Regions from separate parts of the Saccharopolyspora sp. NPDC045941 genome, predicted to be linked through region 3. Evidence: riboswitches for the same ligand, from Rfam matches in the RefSeq annotation. Region 3 holds a riboswitch; each other region holds the start of a gene.
The links. A riboswitch is a leader RNA that binds a small molecule or an ion and turns the genes downstream of it on or off. The one in region 3 is predicted to bind S-adenosylmethionine.
Positions count from the first base shown of each region.

Region 1 (7,021 bases), on a different contig from region 3:
CCCATTCGTGCTCGGCGCTGAAGCCGTGCGGGTCGAGCACCGCGTTGCGCACCGTGGAGTCGGCGGGCAGCTCGGTGCGCTGCGTGACGACGGCCATCCGCAGGTCGCGGCTCTGGCTGGCCCGGCCGCTGTCGGGCTCCGCGAGGCCGGCGAGCACCTCCAGCAGCGTGGTCTTGCCGCCGCCGTTGAGGCCGACGACCCCGATGCGCTCCCCCGCCGAGACCCCGAGCGAGACGCCGTCCAGCAGCGGGCGCACGCCATAGCTCTTGCTGACCGATTCCAGATTGACCAGGTTCACCATCGGGTGTTCGTCTACTCCATCAACTGCGTTGCGTGATCACGGGCTGGGCCCAGGCCCGAGTTTCGATTGAAACTGCAGACCGCGGTCCTAGGCGTGCAGTTTCAATTGAAACTGCACTTCAGGCGTGGACCTGGGGCGGGGTGGGGCGGTGAGCGGACTCTTCGGAGACCACCCGGGCTCCCGGGACGGGGCCGTGGGCGACGCGGACCGTGCGGCACACGCCCGCGCCGGAGAGCTCGGCCGCCACCCGGACCGCCGAATCCGCGTCGGTGCAGAGGAAAGCGCAGGTCGGGCCCGAGCCCGAAACGATCCCGGCGAGCGCGCCCGCCTGCACTCCCGCGCGCAGCGTGCGCCGCAGCCCGGGGCGCAGTGACACGGCCGCCGCCTGCAGGTCGTTGCCCAGCAGCAGGGCGAGCTGCCGCGGGTCTCCGGAGGCCAGCGCCTCCAGCAGCGGCTCGACCTCCCCGACGCGGTTCGGCTTCGACTCCGCCCGCAGCCGGTCGAGTTCGGTGTAGACGCCGGGCGTGCCCAGCCCGCGGCGATCGAGCGCGATGACCCAGTGGAAGGTGTGCCGCGCCAGCACCGGCACGAGCCGCTCGCCGCGGCCGGTGCCCAGCGCCGTGCCGCCCTGCAGCGAGAACGGGACGTCGCTGCCCAGCTTCGCGGCGATCTCACTGAGGTCGTCGCGCCCCAGCTCCAGCCGCCAGAGGTGGTTCAGCGCCAGCAGCGTCGCCGCCGCGTCGGCGCTGCCGCCGGCCATCCCGCCGGCGACCGGGATGCCCTTGTTGATCGACAGCCGCACCCCGGGCTCTTCCGGATCGCGCCCGCTGTGCTCGGCGAGCAGCTGCACGGCCTTCCAAGCCAGGTTGCTGGGGCCGGTGGGCACCGAGTCCGCACCATCGCCGTGCACGTCGATGCCGGGTTCCTCGGCGACCAGCACGGTGACCTCGTCGGTCATCGACAGCGCCTGGAAGACGGTGACCAGCTCGTGGTAGCCGTCCGGGCGCGGGTCACCGACCGACAGGTGCAGGTTCACCTTGGCCGGGACGCGAACGGTGATGGGTGTAGGAACCACGGAGAGCACTCTTAGAGCGTACGTGTAGAGGAAACCCCGCCGCCGACTTCCCTGCGTATTAGAACCTATCCAGACCCACCTTGCGGAGCGGTGCGGGTGGCGGAATCTCAGACGCCGTCTGGTCTCCGGGATCCCCGACACACGTATGCCCAAGACGACGCGGCGGGGACTGGCCTCGCCCAGTAGCCCAGAAGGGCGAGCACAGCCTGAGAACCCGCGGCGGTGCGAGTTGCGAGGGTGGGCCAAGCGGCTGCGCCGCTTCAAGAACAAAGCGGAAAATGCGGTGAAGGGCGCTTCCCGGCGATCAACGCGCCGGGAAGCGCCCTCCAGCGCGGATGCTGCGATCAGGCCGCCGGGATGACCGCGACGCCGCCGTACTTCTGGTTGATGAAGTCCTTGACCTGCTGGGACCGCAGCAGCTCGGCGAGCTTCTGGATCCGCGGGTCCTTCTCCAGCGCCGGGCTGGTCACCAGGCCGTTGGCGTAGGGGTTGTTCTCCGGGCTCTCCACGAGGACCGGGTTCTGCAGGTTCGCCTTGATCGCGTAGTTGCCGTTGACCACCGCGGCGGCGGCGTCATCCACCGAGCGCGGCAGCTGGTCCGGCGACAGGTCCTTGAACTTGATGTTCTTGGGGTTCTCGGCGATCGCCGACTCCAACCGGGTGCCCACCGCGGCGTCCGGCTTGAGCTTGATCAGGCCGCCCTGCTCCAGCAGCTTCAGGCCGCGGAACTGGTTCGCCGGGTCGTTGGACAGCGTGACCGTCGCGCCGTCCTGGACCTCCTGCAGCGACTTGACCTTGTTGGAGTACACCGCGAGCGGCTCCAGGTGCACGGCCTGGATCCAGACGAAGTCGCCGCCGCGCTGCTTGCGGTACTCGTCCAGGTAGGGCTGGTGCTGGAAGTAGTTCGCCTCCAGCTCGCCGTTCGCGACGGCCTCGTTCGGCCGGTTGTAGTCGTCGAACTTGACGATCTCGATGTCGAGTCCGGCCTGCTTCGCCAGGTTGTCCTTGACGTATTCCAGGATCTCGCCGTGCGGCGTCGGGCTGACCGCGACCCGCAGCGGGGCGTTCGGGTCCGAGGAGGCCTGGCCGCCGCCTCCGCACGCGGCCAGCACCACGCCGGCCGCGGCCACCAGGGCGGCAAAACGCAAACGCATCAGAGTTCGTCCTTTCTGGACAGTGGTTGGGAGGTCGTCCCAAGCAGGAAGAGTTTCGGGCGGGCGTCGCCCACGAGGTCAGCTCGTCGCGGTCCGGCGCCGGTCGACGAGCTTCGCGGTCCGGTCGGTGATCAGCTGCATCGCGAAGGCCAGCACGCCGAGCACGACCACCGATCCCCACAGGATCCGGTCGTCGTAGCCCTGGTAGCCGTCCTGGATCGCGGTCGTGCCCAGCCCGCCGCCGCCGATCGCGCCGGCCATCGCGGCATAGCCGACCAGCGCCACGGCGGTGACGCCGACCGCGCCGACCAGCGCGGCTCGCGCCTCGCCGAGCAGCACCGTCCACACGATCCGCAGCTTGCTCGATCCGGTCGTGATCGCAGCCTCGACCACGGTGAAGCTGACCTCGCGCAACGCGTTCTGCGTCAGCCGCGCGAAGAACGGGATGGCGCCGATGGTCAGCGGCACGATCACCGCGGTGCTGCCGATCGACGTGCCGATCAGCAGCCGGGTGAACGACGCCAGCACCACCAGCAGAACGACGAACGGCACCGAACGCACCACGTCGACGACCACGCCGAGCACCCGGTACAGCACGGGCTTCGGGTTCAGGCCGACCGGCGAGGTCAGGTGCAGCAGCACCCCGAGCGGCAGGCCTCCCAGCACCGCCAGCAGGGTCGACACCAACACCATGTAGAGCGTGTCGATCGTCGCTTCACCAAGAATTCCAAGGACCTCCGACCAGGGGGTCACATCACTCACGCAGCAGCTCCGTCAACGCACACCGGGGCGCGTCGCACATGCGCGTCCCGCTCGACCATCCACTTCAGGGCCGCCTCGGCTCGCTCGCCGGTCAGGCCCACCTTGAACTTCGCCACGGGCGTGTCACCCAGCCTGGTCAACCCGCCGCCCAGGATCGCGAGCTCGACCCCGAACCGGCCGGCGGCCTCCGGCAGCAACGCGCCGACCGCGGCGAAACCGACCAGCACGACCTCGGCGACGACGTCGTGCCTACCGCCGGGCCGCAGCGAATCGCCCTGGTCAGTGCCGGGCAGCAGCGTGTCGCCCACCCGGCTGCCGGGCTCGGCGACGAGGTCGATGACCTTGCCGTGCTCGACCACCCGGCCGTCCTCCAGCACCGCGACGTCGTCGGCGATCTTGCGCACCACGGCCATGTCGTGGGTGACCACCAGCACGGTGACGCCCAGTTCGGCGCGGGCGCGGTCCAGCACCGTGAGCACCGAGTCGGTGGTGCTCGGGTCGAGCGCCGAAGTCGGCTCGTCGGCCAGCAGCACCGACGGCTTGGCGGCCAGCGCACGCGCCACCGCGATCCGCTGGCGCTGCCCACCGGAGAGCTGGTCGGGGTAGACGGAGGCCTTGTCGGTCAGGCCCACGAGGTCCAGCAGCTCGCCGACGCGAGTGCGTCGCTGCGGGCCGCTGACACCGGCCGCTTCCAGCGGCAACGCGACGTTGCCCGCGGCGGTGCGCTGGCGCAGCAGCGAATCGCCTTGCGGCACAACGCCGATCTGGCGACGCGCCGCGCGAAGCGCCTTGCCGCCGAGGGAAACGAGGTCGGTGCCGTCGACGCGGATGGCGCCGCCGTCCGGCTTCTCCAGCAGCGCGATGCACCGGGCCAGGGTCGACTTGCCGGCCCCGCTCGGACCGACCACCCCGCACACCGCACCGGCCGAAACCTCCATCGACACGCCGTCGAGGGCGCGGACGGTTCCGTTGTTGTGCTGGAAGGACTTGGTCAGGTTCTCAACTGTGATCACGATCGGCTCCACATCAGCTCGCGACGGCCGCGCGCACGACAGGGCGGCAGGCCAAGGAACTCCGGAAAGGGAGGAAGAGCTGGGTCACATCTCGCGACGACAGGCGGTGGTGGTGCGACGCCCGTGGTCGATGACGCGACGCTGCGTCAGCAGCCTCCGGATGTGGTTCTGCCGGGATCGGACCAGCTGAGCTCGGGTCTGACCCGCAGGCGGGCTGGCTAACAGCGCGTTGGAATCCACAACAACTCCATCGGTCCTGGCGTTAGCACCTGCCCATCGGGTGGTTGCTGCGGCGTCGCGGAGCCAGGTCTCTCGGCCGCTCGGGATGGATTTCCCGAATAGTAGAACCCACTGGCGGATTCCAGCGCAAGTTGATAGTCGTCACTTTCCGAAATCGTCCGTCAAATCACACACCCGGACGAGCGGGAATTTTCCTGGCGCGCCAGGTGTTCTCGGTGACTCCGAGTAGTGGATCGACCTCGGTTGGCAAGCGCCCGGACGGGTGGTTCAGCGACCGCTCTCGGTAGCCGCGGCCTCCGCGATGCGCGCGAAGTCGGCGATCTCCAACTGCTCACCGCGAATCGACGGATCCACCCCGGCGGCCCGGAGGACTTCCTCCGCGCGCGCCGCGGACCCGGCCCAGCCGGACAGCGCGGCGCGCAACGTCTTGCGCCGCTGGGCGAACGCCGCGTCCACCACCCGGAAAACCTCCGCGCGCGGCGCGGTCGACGGCGGTTCGACGCGCTCGAACGACACCAGCCCGGAGTCCACATTGGGCACCGGCCAGAACACCTTGCGCGGCACCGGACCCGCGCGCCGCACGTCGGCGTACCACGCGGCCTTGGCGCTGGGCACGCCGTAGACCCGGCTGCCCGGCTTGGCGGCCATCCGGTCGGCGACCTCGGACTGCACCATGACCAGGCCGTGCCGCAGGCTCGGCAGTTCGGCCAGCAGGTGCAGCACCACCGGCACGGCGACGTTGTACGGCAGGTTCGCGACCAGCGCGGTCGGCGGCGCCGGGAAGTCCGCGGCGGTCACCCGCAGGGCGTCGGCCTCGATCACGGTGAGCCGGCCGGCCAGCGCCGGGGCGAACTCGGCGGCGGTGCGCGGCAGCCGCGCCGCGAGCACCGGATCGATCTCGACGGCCGTCACGGCACCGGCGGCGGGGAGCAGGGCGAGCGTCAGGGAGCCCAGGCCGGGGCCGACCTCCAGCACGACGTCGTCCGCCGTGACCGACGCCGAGGCCACGATGCGGCGCACCGTGTTCGGGTCGTGCACGAAGTTCTGGCCGAGCTTCTTCGTCGGGCGGATGTCGAGCTCCTCGGCCAACCGGCGCACGTCGGCCGGGCCGAGCAGAGTCGCCTGCTGGTCGTCCACACGGAAAAACTACCCGCGCCCCGAAGCCACCGTCCCCGCACCCCGACCAGCAGAACCACGAAAGGCACCTACCACCGGATCAGCCGGCGAGAGGCGCCCTTCATCTCGCGCAGCTCACATGATCGACGCCCGGGCGAAGCCGCTTCGATCATCCGCTCACCCGCGACGCTCAGTCCGCGTGATCGAAAGCCGCCGCAAGCGGCGTAGCCGCTTAGCCCACCTGTGCAACCGGCACCGCCGCGGGTTCTCAGGCGTCGTCTGACGAGGACAGCCCCGACGCGACGTATTGGACATACGTGCGTCGGGGATCCCGGAGTCCAGACGGCGACCGCAATTCCCGCAGGGGGGCCGCCACATGCACCGCCACGCAAAATGCGTCTGGAATACCGCTTGTCAGCCGAGGCCCAGCTTGGAGGAGCAGCCCGGCCAGGCTCCGTAGCCGCCGCCGCGGGCCGCGCGGACCTTCTCCGCGACCGCGATCTGCTGCTCGCGGCTGGCCTGGTGGGGGTACGGCGCGTACTGGTCGCCGCCGTAGGCGTCCCAGGTGGACTTGTTGAACTGCAGGCCGCCGTAGTAGCCGTTGCCGCTGTTGATCGCCCAGTTGCCGCCGGCCTCGCACTGCGCCAGCTTGTCCCAGACCCCGCTGTTCGGCGGCTGCTTCCCGCCAACGCGCACGACCTTGGGCTGCGCTTCCTTGGTGATCTTCTCGCCGACGGCTTCCCGGCCGGTCTCGTCGCCGTTGCGCGTGGTGACCCGGGTGAACACGATCTTCTCGCCGGGCACGCCGGGGAACTCGACCCGCTCCTCGCCCTTGAACATCGTGTTGTCGACGATCTCCTGCACCGGGGGCGCGACCGGCATCGTCACGTTGATGACCGTGCTGCCGGTGCGGTCGATGCGGATCTCGGCGCCGGTGACCAGCCGCTGGTCGCCGCCGGGCGTGATCGTGTCCTCGGGGCCGAGTTCGAGCTTCTGCTCCTTGACCAGCTCGTCGATGTTGACGGCGGTCGTGGTCAGCTGCCGCGGCTCGTTGCCACCGTCGATGACGGTGATGTTCTTGCTGGTCTTGACGACCAGGTCCAGGCCCTGCTCGGGCACGGCCATGGTGCGGTCGGCGGAAAGCCACGCCCCGTCGGCCTGCACGCCGAGCTGGCGCAGCGCCTGGTCCACCGTGACCGAGCGGACCCATTCCTCGCGCGGCTCGCCGTCGACGGTCAGCTTCAGCAGCCGACCGCGGTCGAGGGTGATGGTGTCGCCGTGGCTGACCTTGGCCTGCGGCGAGGGGCTCAGCGCGTCGTGCTGGCCGACGGCGATGCCCTCGTCCTCGAGCACGTCGGCG
Region 1 covers NZ_JBWKKU010000049.1:51,654-58,674, reverse strand. The annotation lists gene AC07FN_RS31955 (ABC-F family ATP-binding cassette domain-containing protein) at 1-301, opposite strand, end outside; gene AC07FN_RS31950 (4-(cytidine 5'-diphospho)-2-C-methyl-D-erythritol kinase) at 420-1,376, opposite strand; gene AC07FN_RS31945 (MetQ/NlpA family ABC transporter substrate-binding protein) at 1,721-2,530, opposite strand; gene AC07FN_RS31940 (ABC transporter permease subunit) at 2,609-3,292, opposite strand; gene AC07FN_RS31935 (methionine ABC transporter ATP-binding protein) at 3,289-4,305, opposite strand; SAM riboswitch class I at 4,550-4,637, opposite strand; gene rsmA (16S rRNA (adenine(1518)-N(6)/adenine(1519)-N(6))-dimethyltransferase RsmA) at 4,813-5,682, opposite strand; gene AC07FN_RS31925 (transglycosylase family protein) at 6,076-7,021, opposite strand, start outside.
Region 1: it holds a riboswitch for S-adenosylmethionine, as region 3 does, so the genes downstream of both, AC07FN_RS31935 (methionine ABC transporter ATP-binding protein) here and AC07FN_RS20185 (aminotransferase class V-fold PLP-dependent enzyme) in region 3, are expected to answer to the same signal.

Region 2 (7,021 bases), on a different contig from region 3:
GGCGGACAGGTCGTTGGTCCGCGCCGAGTTGCAGGCAGGCGAGTTGGCCGGGCGTCGGGTGCGGGCAGGCGGCGCGGTGGTGCTGCTTGTCCCGACCGAGCAGTGGCGGAACCTCATTGCCGGACAACAGGTAACGGCGACCGGCAAGGTCTCCCCGCCGCGTGCCGGTGAGCTCACGGTCGCGGCTTTCCAGGTGTTCGGCCCACCGGCCGACGTCGCGGCCGCGCCGGGCTGGCAGCGCGTCGCGGAGGACTTGCGGGACGGCCTGCGGCGGGTCTCGGCCGACGTGCTCGGCCCGGCCGCCGCGGGGCTGCTGCCGGGGTTGGTGGTCGGCGACACCGGTCGGCTGCCGCCGGAGGTGGAGCAGAACTTCGAGACCGCCGGGCTGTCCCACCTGACGGCGGTTTCGGGCGCCAACCTCGCGATCGTGTGCGGCGCGGTGCTGGTGCTGCTGCACCTGGTCGGCGCGGGGCCGGTCATGTCGGCCGTGGGTGCGGGCGCGGCGCTCGTCGGGTTCGTCATCCTGGCCGGACCGGAACCGAGCGTGTTGCGCGCGGCGGTGATGGGCGCGATCACGTTGCTCGCATTGGTGCTGGGCAGGCAGCGGTCGGCGTTGCCGGCGCTGTCCGCGAGCGTGATCGGCTTGCTGCTGCTCCTGCCCGACCTGGCGACCAGCGCGGGGTTCGCGCTGTCGGTCGCGGCGACCGCCGGGCTGGTGCTGCTGGCGCCGGTGTGGTCGTCGTCGCTGCGGGCGAGGGGAGTGCCGGTCGGGTTGGCCGAAGCGATCGCCGTGCCGCTGGCGGCGCACGTCGTCACGGCTCCGTTGATCGCGGCGCTCTCCGGCGAGGTCAGCCTGGTGGCGGTACCGGCGAACGTGCTGGCCGGGCCCGTCGTCGCACCGGCGACGGTGTTCGGCGTCCTGGCCACCGTGGTGGCGCCGGTATCGGCCTGGTCGGCCGGCGTGTTCGGCCGGCTGGCGGCGCCGGAGCTGGAGTGGATCATCCTGGTCGCCGAGCGGGCGGCGGCGGTTCCCGGCGCGGCGTTCGACTGGCCATCGGGCACCGTGGGCGGGATCGCGCTCGCGGTGATCGCGGCGGTCGGGCTGATCGCCTTGCGCGGCAAGCGGATTCGCCTGGTGGTCGCGGTGGGGCTGCTGCTCGTGGTGCTGGTCGTGGTGCCGGTGCGCACCGTGCTGCCGGGCTGGCCGGTGCCGGGCTGGAGCATGGTCGCGTGCGATGTCGGCCAGGGCGACGGGCTGGTGCTGGCCACCGGTCGCCCGGACGAGGCGGTGGTGGTCGACGCCGGGCCGGATCCGCAACGGGCCGCGGAATGCCTGCGGCGGCTCGGGATTCGCCGGATCCCGCTGGCGGTGCTCACCCACCTGCACGCCGATCACGTGAGCGGGCTCGCCGCGCTGATGGGGAAGATCCCCGTCGACGCGGTCGCGATCGGCCCGCTGCGGCAGCCGGCGTGGGCGATGGACGACGTCGAGAGGGATGCCCGCGCGCACCGGGTTCCGGTCGTGCCGCTGTTGTCCGGGCAGCGCGCGGTCTGGCCGGGGCTCGTCCTGGACGTGCTCGGCCCGGACCCGGTGCTGGCCCGCACGCAGTCGGCCGACGACGCCAACGACGCGTCGATCGTGCTGCTGGCGACCACCCCGGCCGGCCGGGTCCTGCTCACCGGCGACGTCGAACTGCCCGGGCAGGGGCGGCTGGTGTCTTCCGGTGCGGATCTCCGGGCCGATGTGCTCAAGGTCCCGCACCACGGATCCCGTTACACCGCACCGCGTTTCCTGCAAGCAGTGCGCCCGAGGCTGGCCGTGATCAGCGTCGGCGCCGGCAACACCTACGGGCACCCCAGCCCGTTCATCGTCGACAACCTCGCCCGTGCGGGCACGAAAGTGCTGCGCACCGACCAGGAAGGAGATATCGCGATCCTGCCCGGCCCGCAGGGCCCCCGCTACGTAGCCCGGGGCGACCCGCTGCGCGCAGGCGAGCCATAGGACGAGGCGACCCGAGCGTCCGCTGTCGTCCCTTGTGGACGAAAGCGCGGCGCCACCGCCGTGCGGTGACGCCGCGCCCTCGAATCAGGTCGTCTGGTCGGCTCAGAGGCCGAGCGCCTGGTTGACCGCTTCGGTGGTCGGCGCGACGGTGGCCTTCGGGCCGATCTGGTCCTGCACCGCGTCCAGGGTCTTCAGGCCATCACCGGTGATCAGCAGCACGGTCTCGGCATCCGGGTCGATCTTGCCCGCCTCGATGAGCTTCTTCGCCGTGGCCACGGTGACCCCACCGGCCGTCTCGGCGAAGATGCCCTCGGTGCGCGCCAGCAGCCGGATGCCGTCGCGGACCTCGTCGTCGGTGACGTCCTCGATGGCGCCGCCGGTCTTGCGCACGATGTCGAGCACGTAGGGGCCGTCGGCGGGAGCGCCGATGGCCAGCGACCGGGCGATGGTGTCCGGCCGCACCGGCTGGACCACGTCGTGGCCGTTCTTGTACGCCGTCGACACCGGGGAGCAGCCGGTGGCCTGCGCGCCGAAGATCCGCACCGGGCTCGGCTCCACCAGGCCGACCTGGCCGAGCTCGTTGAATCCCTTGTAGACCTTGGTCAGCTGCGAGCCGGAGGCGATCGGCACCACGATCTGCTCGGGGATGCGCCAGCCGAGCTGCTCGGCGACCTCGAAGGCGAGCGTCTTCGAGCCTTCGGAGTAGTAGGGCCGGACGTTGACGTTGACGAACGCCCAGTCCTCGTGCTCGGCGGCGAGCTCGGTGGCCAGCCGGTTCACGTCGTCGTAGTTGCCGTCGACGGCCAGCAGCGAACCGTCGTAGACCGCGCTCATCAGGATCTTGGCGCGCTCCAGGGTCTTGGGCACCAGCACCACCGAGTCCCAGCCGGCGCGGGCCGCGGCTGCGGCCACCGCGTTGGCGAGGTTGCCGGTGGAGGGGCAGGCCAGCACCTTGAAGCCGAATTCGCGGGCGGCGGCCAGCGCCACCGCGACGACGCGGTCCTTGAAGGAGTGGGTCGGGTTGCCGGTGTCGTCCTTGATCCAGATCCGCTTGACGCCCAACGCCTTCGCGAGGTTGTCGGCCCGGATCAGCCGGGTACAGCCCGGGTCGGTGTTCGGGTGCTCCTCGACGTTGGAGGGAACCGGGAGCAGCTGCTTGTAGCGCCAGATGGAACGCGGGCCGGCCTCGATGTCCTCGCGGCGGATCCGGCCGAAGTCGTACGCGACCTCGAGCGGGGAGAAATCTTCCAAGGAGACGAATTCCGGGGCCAGCGGCTGCCGGTGGCCCTCTTCCTTGGACACCAGTTCGACGGCATTGCCCAGGTCGTAGGTCTTCTTCGCCGAATTCTGGGCATGGGCGGCAGCGGTCATCGCGAGGTCCTCTCCTCATCTGTCCCGCGGACGGGTCGGAATTGGCACCGCTTTCGTCAGAGACCTCGCGGGTGAAATCACGATTCGCTGACGAACGGTTGCCGGGGCTTCATCGGGCCGTTCCCTCTGCCCCTCTGGATGAGCTATTCGGTTGTGCCGGCAACGCTAGTGGACCGCGCCGGGTTCTGGCCAGCACGATCCAGATGGCGGGACAGTCGCGGGTGCGTGCGACGATGCGTGCATGAGCGCACCGGCCGTGGTCCCCGATCCGCTGCATCTGGTTATCGGAGACGAAGAACTGCTGGTGGAACGCGCGCTGTGGGCGGCCGTCGGAGCGGCCCGCGCCGTGGACCCGGAGGCCGAGCTGCGCCGGGTGAAGGTGAGTGAGCTCACTCCTCCGGAGTTGGCGGAGCTGCTCAGCCCGTCGTTGTTCGCCGAGGGCCGGGTGCTGGCCGTGGAGTCCGCGCAGGACGCGGGCAAGGAGATCGCCGAAGCGCTGCTGACGTACGCCCGGCAGCCGGCGGACGGCGTCACGCTCGTCGTCGTGCACACCGGTGGCGGCCGGTCGAAGCACGCCAAGGAACTGCCCAATGCGCTGCGCAAACTCGGCGCGCGCGTCACCGAGTGCAACAAGATCACCAAGCCCGCGGAGCGGGAGGCGTTCGTCCGCGACGAGGTGCGCCGGGCCGGCGGGAAGACCGATGCGGCCGGCGTGGCCGCGCTGATCGAATCGGTCGGTTCGGACCTGCGCGAGCTGTCGGCCGCGGCGACGCAGCTGGTCGCCGACACCGGCGGCAAGGTCGACGAGACGGCGGTGCGCCGCTACCACCGCGGGCGCGCGGAGGTGACCGGGTTCGCGGTCGCGGAGAAGGCGGTGACCGGTGATCGGGCGGCGGCGCTGGAGGCCTTGCGGTGGGCCGTGCAGCTCGGCGTTCCGCACGTGCTGATCGCCGATGCCCTCGCCGATTCGGTGCGCACCATCGGCCGGGTCGCCGCAGCGGGCGGCCGGAACGATCCGTTCCGGCTGGCGGGCGAGCTCGGCATGCCCGCGTGGAAGGTGAAGAAGGCGCTGGCGCAGTCCCGCGGCTGGAACGCATCGAGCCTCGCGCAAGCGCTGCAGGCGGTCGCGGAGGTCAACGCCGGGGTCAAGGGCATGGCCGCTGACGCCACCTACGCCCTGGAGCGGACCGTCCTCCGGCTCGTGGAGCTCCGCAACCAGCGTTCGTGACCCGCGCTTTCCCGTGAATGCAAACGGCCCCCTCCCCGTGGCGGGAAGGGGGCCGGAAGCTCGGCCTCAGCTCAGAGCTGGTTGGCGCGCTGCGCCAGCGCGGACTTCTTGTTCGCGGCCTGGTTCTTGTGGATGACGCCCTTGCTGGCGGCCTTGTCCAGCGCGCGGCTGGCGGCCTGCTGCAGCTCGATGGCCTTGTCCTTCTCGCCGGCGTCAGCGGCCTCGCGGAACTTGCGGATGGCGGTCTTGACCGCGGACTTCACGGCCTTGTTCCGCTGCCGGGCCAGCTCGTTGGTCTTGATCCGCTTCATCTGGGACTTGATGTTGGCCACTGTGGCGCCTCTTCTCAGTCTGTTGCATCGATCGTGCCGCGCTGTTGTCGGCGCTGCCCCAGGGCAGATTTCCTCCACGGCGGAATGCCGCACGGCACGGTCGTCCATGTTAACAGCGGCCACCTGCGCCGATGGTGGCGGGCGGGACCGGGCGACGGCGGTCACATCGGCTCGGATCCCGCGCCTGCGGACCATAGGGTCACTCTTCGTGCTCGATGCGTTGAACTGGCCCGGATTCGCGGAACTTTCCCTGGCCGGGCTGTTGTTCCTCTGCTGCGCCGCGTTCCTGGCCGGGGCGGTCGACGCCATCGTGGGCGGCGGCGGCCTGATCCAGCTGCCCGCGATGCTGCTGCTCCTGCCCGGCGGCGAGGTGATCTACTCGCTGGCCACGAACAAGGTGGCGGCGATCGCCGGGACAGCGGCCGCCGCCCGGACGTACGCGAAGCGGACGCCGATCGACTGGCAGGCCGCGCTGTCGATGGCGATCGTCGCCCTGCTCGGGTCGCTGGGCGGAGCCGTCCTGGCCGATGCGCTTCCGTCGCAGGTCCTCAACGTCATCGTGCTGGTCGCGTTGGCCGTCGTCGGCATCTACACCTGGCGCAAGCCCGAGCTGGGTTCGTCCGATGCGCCGCGCTTCGAGCGGCGCGCGCAGCTGCTCGTGATGCTCGCCGGCGGCGCCCTGATCGGCTTCTGGGACGGCATCGCGGGGCCCGGCACCGGCTCGTTCCTGGTGTTCCTGCTCGTCGGCCTGGTCGGTTTCGCGTTCGTCACGGCATCGGCGACGGCGAAGGTCGTCAACGTCGCCACGAACATCGGCGCGCTCGCGTTCTTCGTCCCGGCGGGCAAGGTGCTGTGGGGCCTGGCGCTGGTGATGGCCGCGAGCAACATGGCGGGCAGCGTCCTCGGCGCGATGGTCGCCGCGAAGCGCGGATCCGGATTCGTGCGGCGGGTTTTCCTGACGGTGGTCGTCGGGCTCGTCATCAGCCTCGGCTGGAAGCTCGCCGCGGGCGTGTAGACGCGGGAATCGGACGGAGTAATATCAACGCCTGGTTGTGCCTAGGGTTCCGCTCCCGCTCCGCTGCAGGTCACCACAACTAGGAGCGCGGGGGACCGGTCCGAGCGGCACCGGCGATCGCGGAAGGAGTGCGGTCGCACATCTGACGGGACAAAAGCCTGGAGGAACCCGGATGCCGCGCGCCCGCGTGGCACGGAGAGGGTTCCCATGGGCCTGGCCGCCGTTCTCCTCGTCGTCACCGCCGCGTTCGCGCACGCGGGGTGGAACTTCTTCGCCAAGCGCGCCGGGTCGGCCGGCACCGGGTTCGTGTGGCTGACCGCGACGTGCAGCGCCGTGCTGTACCTGCCGGTGGCTGCGGGATCGCTGTTCTGGACCGGGATGCCCGTGCTGGGCGACTGGCTGCTGGGCGTGCTGGTCAGCGCGGTCGTGCACCTGGCGTACTTCCTGCTGCTGCAGCGCGGCTACGCGGTCGGCGACATGTCGGTGGTGTACCCGCTGGCCCGCGGCACTGGCCCGATGCTGGCGATGATCATCGCGGTGGTGGTCCTGGGGGAGCGCCCGGGCTGGCTCGGGGTGCTCGGCGGGCTGCTGGTGGTCGCCGGGGTGTTCGTGATCGGCCTGTCCGACGGTGTACCGCGTTCCGGCGCGAGCCTGGCGGGCGTCGGTTTCGGCCTGCTGACCGGCTCGCTGATCGCGATCTACACGGTGTGGGACGCGCACGCGGTGACGGGCCTGGCGCTGTCTCCGCTGGTGTTCGACTGGACGAGCAACTTCGCCCGCTCGGTGATGCTCAGCCCTTACGCGGCGACCCGGCGGACCCAGATCGCACGCACGTGGCGGGAGCACCGCCGCGAGATCCTGGCGGTGGCGTTGCTGTCGCCGCTGGCGTACATCCTCGTCCTGTTCGCGATGCAGCTCGCCCCGGTGAGCCTGGTGGCCCCGGCCCGGGAGCTGAGCATCGTCCTGGCGGGCCTGCTGGCCTGGCGGCTCCTGGGCGAAGCCCAGCCGACGCGCCGGATGACGGGTGCCGTGGTGGTCCTGGCCGGGGTTGTGCTCCTCGGCATCGCCTGATG
Region 2 covers NZ_JBWKKU010000001.1:216,719-223,739, forward strand. The annotation lists gene AC07FN_RS00975 (ComEC/Rec2 family competence protein) at 1-2,002, shown strand, start outside; gene thrC (threonine synthase) at 2,105-3,373, opposite strand; SAM riboswitch class I at 3,386-3,518, opposite strand; gene holA (DNA polymerase III subunit delta) at 3,615-4,601, shown strand; gene rpsT (30S ribosomal protein S20) at 4,673-4,933, opposite strand; gene AC07FN_RS00995 (TSUP family transporter) at 5,142-5,948, shown strand; gene AC07FN_RS01000 (EamA family transporter) at 6,156-7,019, shown strand.
Region 2: it holds a riboswitch for S-adenosylmethionine, as region 3 does, so the genes downstream of both, thrC (threonine synthase) here and AC07FN_RS20185 (aminotransferase class V-fold PLP-dependent enzyme) in region 3, are expected to answer to the same signal.

Region 3 (7,021 bases):
GCTGCCCGGGGAGTTCGTCACCACCGAGGACGGCACCGGAATCGTGCACATCGCGCCGTTCGGTGAGGACGACAAGGCCGTCACCGATGCGGCGGATGTCGAGCTGGCGGTCCCGGTCGACGCCCACGGCAAGTTCACCGCCGAGGCTCCGCCGTACGAGGGCCAGCACATCTTCGACGCCAACAAGCAGATCATCCGCGATCTCAAGGACGCCGGGCTCCTGCTGCGGCACGAGACCTACGACCACCCGTACCCGCACTGCTGGCGCTGCGACAACCCGCTCATCCAGCGTCCGGTGTCGTCCTGGTTCGTGGCGGTCAGCCAGTTCAAGGACCGGATGGTCGAGCTGAACCGGCAGATCAACTGGGTGCCGGGGCACATCCGGGACGGCCAGTTCGGCAAGTGGCTGGAGAACGCCCGCGACTGGAACATCTCCCGGAACCGGTACTGGGGTTCGCCGATCCCGGTGTGGGTCTCCGACGACCCGGCCTACCCGCGCACCGACGTCTACGGCTCGCTGGACGAGCTGGAGCGCGACTTCGGGGTGCGGCCGGCGAACCTGCACCGCCCGGAGATCGACGACCTGACCCGGCCGAACCCGGACGACCCGACCGGGAAGTCGACGATGCGCCGGGTGCCGGAGGTGCTGGACTGCTGGTTCGAATCCGGCTCGATGCCGTTCGCCCAGGTGCACTACCCGTTCGAGAACTCGGAGTGGTTCGAGCACCACTACCCGGGCGACTTCATCGTCGAGTACAACGGCCAGACCCGCGGCTGGTTCTACCTGCTGCACGTGCTGGCGACGGCGCTGTTCGACCGGCCGGCGTTCACCAACGTGCTGGCGCACGGCATCGTGCTGGGCGACGACGGCCTGAAGATGTCGAAGTCCAAGCGCAACTACCCGGACGTCAACGAGGTCTTCGACCGCGACGGCTCCGACGCGATGCGCTGGTTCCTGATGGCCAGCCCGATCCTGCGCGGCGGCGACCTGGTGGTCACCGAGCGCGGCATCCGGGACGCGGTGCGCCAGGCGGTGCTGCCGCTGTGGAACTCCTGGTACTTCCTGGCGCTGTACGCCAACGCCGAGGGCGTCTCCGGTGAGTCCAAGGTGGACAGCGAGCACGTGCTGGACCGGTACATCCTGGCCAAGACGCACGAGCTGGTCGGCGACGTGCAGTCCGCAATGGACTCGTTCGACCTCGCGGGCGCCTGCTCGGACGTGCGGGACTTCCTGGAGGTGCTGACCAACTGGTACGTGCGCCGGTCCCGCGACCGCTTCTGGGCAGGTGACCTGGACGCGATCAACACGCTGCACACCGTGCTGGAGGTGACCAGCCGGGTGGTCGCGCCGATGCTGCCGCTGACCGCGGAGGCGGTCTGGCGCGGGCTGACCGGCGGCCGCTCGGTGCACCTGGCGGACTGGCCGCTGGTCGACGAGCTGCCCGCGGACGCCGCGCTGGTGACCGCGATGGACGAGGTGCGCCAGGTGTGCTCGTCGGTGTCGAGGCTGCGCAAGTCCAACAACCTCCGGGTGCGGTTGCCGCTGGCCAAGCTCGTGGTCGCCACCCCGGACGCGGAGGCGCTGCGGCCCTTCGCGGACCTGATCCGCGACGAGGTCAACGTCAAGGACCTGGAGCTGAGCACCGACGTCGCCGCGCACGGTCACTTCGAGATCGCGGTGAACGCGCGGGCCGCCGGTCCGCGGCTGGGCCGCGACGTGCAGAAGGTGATCAAGGCGGTGAAGTCGGGCGAGTGGCAGCGCACCGGCGGCACCGTGGTCGCGGCGGGCATCGAACTGCAGGAGAACGAGTTCGACGAGCGGCTGGTCTCCACCGACCCCGGCGCGGCCTCGGCGCTGCCCGGCGGCAAGGGCCTGGTGGTGCTGGACACCGAGGTGACCCCGGGGCTGGCGGCGGAGGGCCTGGCCCGCGACGTGGTCCGCGTCGTCCAGCAGGCCCGCAAGGAGGCGGACTTCCAGGTCTCCGACCGGATCGCGGTGGCGATCTCGGCCCCGGCCGAGGTCCTGTCGGCCGTCGCCGAGCACCGCGAGTTCATCGCCGCCGAAACGCTGGCGAACGCGGTCGAGTCCAGCGACGTGGCGGACGGCTTCACCGGCACCGTCGGTGACGGCACCGAGATCAAGATCGGCGTCGCCAAGGCCTGATCCCGCGAGGTCGAGGGCGCTTCCCGCCGGATTTCCCGACGGGAAGCGCCCTTCGCGCTTCCGGGGTCGGTGTGACCAAGGCCGCTCCCACGATCCGGGATTGCTGTTGTCCGGTGCCGCGGCGGTTTTCTAAGGTCCGTAGTCGAAGGTCATGAGTGCCAGCGTCAAGCCCCGGCTTGCTGGCCGGCAACCCTCCAACCGCGGTGGGGTGCCCCGGGTGAGGACCTGGCCGGTCGTGCAGGGCGATCCGGCAAGCGCGGACCCCTCCTGGGCGGGTCCGATGAGGCCCCCGAGGAGGCCGTCATGTCTTCTGCCGTCATCGACATCCCGAAGCAGTCCGATGTGGACTACCGGATCCCCGCTGTCGTCGGCCGCTCGCTGCAGGTCCCGCTGGTCACCGGCGAGCACATCGGATACGCGAACCTCGACCACGGGGCGAGCGCGCCTTGTCTGGAGCCGGTGCAGTCGGCGGTGGACGAGCTGCTGCCCTGGTACGCGAGCGTGCACCGCGGCGCCGGGTTCGCCTCCCAGGTGTGCACCCGGGTCTACGAGGGTGCCCGGGACAAGCTCCGGACCTTCGTCGGCGCCCGGCGAACCGACTCGGTGATCTTCACGCGCAACACCACCGACGCCCTCAACCTGCTGGGGCGGGCGCTGCCGCGCGGCACCTCCGTCGTCGTCTTCGACACCGAGCACCACGCCGCGCTGCTGCCCTGGTCGGGTCCGCGGGTGCGCCGCCTGCCCGCGCCGGAAACCCCGGCGGACGCGGTCGCCGCGCTCGACGCCGCGCTGGCCGAATGCCCGGAGGGGCCGCGGCTGGCGGTGATCACGGGCGCCTCCAACGTCACCGGCGAGGTGTGGCCGGTCGCCGAGCTGGCGAAGGCAGCGCGGCGGCGCGGGGCGCGCACCGTGCTGGACGCCGCGCAGCTCGCGCCGCACCGGCCGGTGCGGATCGGCGAGCTCGACGTCGACTACGTCGCGATCTCCGGGCACAAGCTCTACGCGCCGTTCGGCGCGGGCGCGCTGATCGGCCGCGCGGACTGGCTCAACGCCGCCGAGCCGTACCTGGCGGGCGGCGGCGCGACCCGGCTGGTGCAGGAACGGTCGGTCAGCTGGACGACCGGGCCGGAGCGGCACGAGGCCGGTTCGCCGAACACCGTCGGCGTGCACGCGCTGGCCAAGGCCTGCGAGACCCTCGCGGCCAACTGGCCGGACGTCGTCGAGCACGAGGAGACGCTGCTGCGCCGGCTGCGGGCCGGGCTGCGCGGCGTGCCCGGGCTGCGCGAGCTGCGGTTGTTCGACGCCGATCACGACCGTGTGGGCGTGGTGAGCTTCACCATCGACGGTCAGGACCCCGGCCTGCTGGCCGCGGCGCTTTCCGCGGAGCACGGGATCGGCGTCCGCGACGGCTTGTTCTGCGCGCACGTGGCCACGCGGCGGCTGCTCTCGCGGGCGGGCTCGGACGCCGACCGCGCGGTGCGCGTCAGCGTCGGGCTGGGCACGACGGCGGAGCACATCGACCGCCTGGTGAACGCGCTGCGGCGGCTGGTGGCAGTGGGTCCGGTCTGGCGCTACGAGCAGGTCGACGGCCGCTGGGCACCGGTCAACGACCCCCGCCCGCTGCCGGACTTCCTCGGCTGACACCAGGCTCCGTTTCTCCTGGTCAAGACCTGTGAGTACGTCGTGCTGCTATAGCAACACGATGTACTCACGGGTCTTGTTCTTGGTCTTTGAAGCGCCGAAGGCGCTTAGCCCACCTCCGCAACTTGCACCGCCGCGGGTTCTCAGACGTCGCCTGGCGAGGACAGCCCCAGCGCCGCGTATTGGACATACGTAAGTCGGGGATCCCGGAGTCCAGGCGGCGTCTGAGGTTCCGCTACCTGCACTGCTACGCAAAACGAGTCTGGAAACAGCCCAACGTGTTCAAGGGCGCATCGCGGGGAGTGGTCCTGCCGGACCGCGTGCGGGCGGGTTCAGGGACAATGGCTGGCGTGAGCACCGAGCAGTCCTCCCCGAGGGAGTCCTCAGCAGAGCAGGCGGGCACCGAGCCGACCCCCGCGGAACAGGCACCCGAGACGCAGGCCGAGGCGGCGGAGCCGCCCAAGCGCGCCTCCGGGAAGCTGCTCGGGTTGCTGGGCGGGGTCGCCGTGGTGGCCCTGGCCATCGACATCCTCACCAAGGTCGCCGTGGTCGCCAACCTGGAGGGCAAGCAGCCGGTCGAGTTGTTCGGCGGCCTGCTCTACCTCGACGTGCTGCGCAACCCCGGTGCCGCGTTCTCGCTGGCCACCGGCATGACCTGGCTGCTCGCGCTGCTCGCCATCGCGGTCGTCGGCGTGATCATCTGGCTGGCGCCGAAGCTGCGCTCGCCGGGCTGGGCGGTGGGGCTCGGCCTGGTGCTCGGCGGCGCCTGCGGCAACCTGGTCGACCGGATCTTCCGCGCCCCCGGACCGCTGCAGGGGCACGTGGTGGACTTCCTGTCGGTGTTCGCGCCGGGCGGCGCGGTGTGGCCGGTGTTCAACATCGCCGACTCCTGCATCGTCTGCGGCGGCATCCTGGTCGTGCTGATGTCGCTGCTGGGCCGCGACTACGACGGCACGGTGCACCGCCAGAAGAAGGCAGCGCAGTCGTGAGCGATCTTCGAACGCTGCCGGTTCCCGACGGGCTGGACGGCATGAGGGTCGACGCGGGCCTGTCGAAGCTGCTCGGCCTGTCCCGCAGTGCCGTCGCCTCGCTGGCCGAGTCCGGTGACGTGATGGTCGACGGCAACCCGGCGGGCAAGTCGGACCGGCTGGTCGCCGGGGCCTGGCTGGAGGTGACGCTGCCGCCGGCGCAGCAGCCGCTGCAGGTCGTCGCGGTGCCGGTGGACGGGCTCAGGATCCTGCACCAGGACGACGACATCGTCGTGGTCGACAAGCCGATCGGCGTCGCCGTGCACCCGAGCCCGGGCTGGGAGGGGCCGACCGTGGTCGGCGGGCTCGCCGCCGCGGGCGTGCGCATCGCGACCTCCGGAGCCTCGGAGCGGCAGGGCGTCGTGCACCGCCTGGACGCGGGCACCACGGGTGTGATGGTCGTCGCCAAGAGCGAGCACGCGTACTCGGTGCTCAAGCGCGCGTTCAAGGAACGCACCGTGGACAAGCGGTACCACGCGGTGGTGCAGGGGCATCCGGACCCGAGCCGCGGCACCATCGACGCGCCGATCGACCGGCACCCGCGCCACGACTACAAGTTCGCGGTCGTCACCGGCGGCAAGCCCAGCGTCACCCACTACGAGACGGTGGAGGCGTTCCGCGCGGCGTCGCTGGTGGACGTGAAGCTGGAAACCGGGCGCACGCACCAGATCCGGGTGCACTTCGCGGCGATCAAGCACCCCTGCGTCGGCGACCTGACCTACGGCGCGGACCCCGTGCTGGCCCGACGACTCGCTATTACCAGGCAGTGGCTGCACGCGCGCAGCCTCTCCTTCGAGCACCCGTCCGGCGGCTGGGTCACGTTCGAAAGCGACTACCCCGCCGACCTGCAGCACGCGCTGGACGAGCTCCGCGGTCAGGACGGCTGAGCCGGGTACGGTGGCGGACAAGCCTGTGAACGAGCAAGGGGGCTTGATGGCACAGTCGAGGTCGTTCGATGGGTCGGATGCACCGACGCCGCCCAGCGGCATGCCGGTATTCGACGCCGGAGCCGACGCGGACACGCCGCCGGCCGGTTTCACCAGCCTCGGCGACGTGATCAGCGCGGAGGACGTGGGGAAGGCGGCGCCGTCGGTGCTCGGCGCGCCGGAACCGAACCAGGCGGGGGGCGAAGCGGGGGACTGGCCGACGCTGGAGTACCGCAGCCGCACCAAGCCGGAACGCCCCAAGCGCAACAACCCGCTGAACATCTTCCGCCGCGGCAAGGAGTCGTGAGCCCTTCGGGCAGCCGTGGCAGGAAGAGACTCACGGCCCCTGGGTTGGCTCACGTCCTACAGCGGCTGTTTCGACTTGGGTGACGCGTGGGCTTTTGTTCTTGAAGCGGCGTAGCCGCTTAGCCCACCTACGCAACCGGCACCGCCGCGGGTTCTCAGACGTCGTCTGGCGAGGACAGCCTCGACGCGTCGTATTGGGCATACGTGTGTCGGGGATCCCGGAGTCCAGGCGGCGTCTGAGGTTCCGCCACCTGCACCGCCAGGCAAAAGGAGTTCGGAGAAAAGCTCTACAGCGCCTTGAGCTCTTCGACCACTTCTCGCACCGAGGTCTTGGCGTCGCCGAAGAGCATCGTCGTCTTCGGGTCCGTGTAGAGCGGGTTGTCCACGCCCGCGAAGCCCGCCCGCATCGAGCGCTTCAGGACGACGATCGCCTTCGCCTGGTCGACGTTGAGGATCGGCATGCCGTAGATCGGCGAGTTCGGGTCGGTGCGGGCCGCCGGGTTGGTGACGTCGTTGGCGCCGATCACCAGCGCGACGTCCGCGCGGGCGAACTCGTCGTTGATCTCGTCCATCTCCTTGAGCTGCTCGTAGGGCACGTCGGCCTCGGCGAGCAGCACGTTCATGTGGCCGGGCATCCGGCCCGCCACCGGGTGGATCGCGTAGTCGACGGCAACCCCCTTGTCCGCCAGCAACTTCGCCATGTCCTGCACCGCGTGCTGGGCCTGCGCGACCGCCATGCCGTAGCCGGGCACCACGATCACCTGCCCGGCGTAGGCCAGCTGGATCGCCACGTCGGCCGCGCTGACCGAGCGGACCGTGCCGTCGGTGGCCGCCGGGGCCACGGCCGCGCCGCCGCCGAAACCGCCGGCCACGATCGACGGGATCGACCGGTTCATGGCCTTGGCCATCTGGTCGGTGAGGATCGAGCCGGACGCGCCGACCAGCATGCCCGCCAC
Region 3 covers NZ_JBWKKU010000023.1:63,957-70,977, forward strand. The annotation lists gene ileS (isoleucine--tRNA ligase) at 1-2,164, shown strand, start outside; SAM riboswitch class IV at 2,312-2,427, shown strand; gene AC07FN_RS20185 (aminotransferase class V-fold PLP-dependent enzyme) at 2,468-3,805, shown strand; gene lspA (signal peptidase II) at 4,147-4,794, shown strand; gene AC07FN_RS20195 (RluA family pseudouridine synthase) at 4,836-5,720, shown strand; gene AC07FN_RS20200 (hypothetical protein) at 5,767-6,066, shown strand; gene AC07FN_RS20205 (NAD(P)(+) transhydrogenase (Re/Si-specific) subunit beta) at 6,353-7,021, opposite strand, start outside.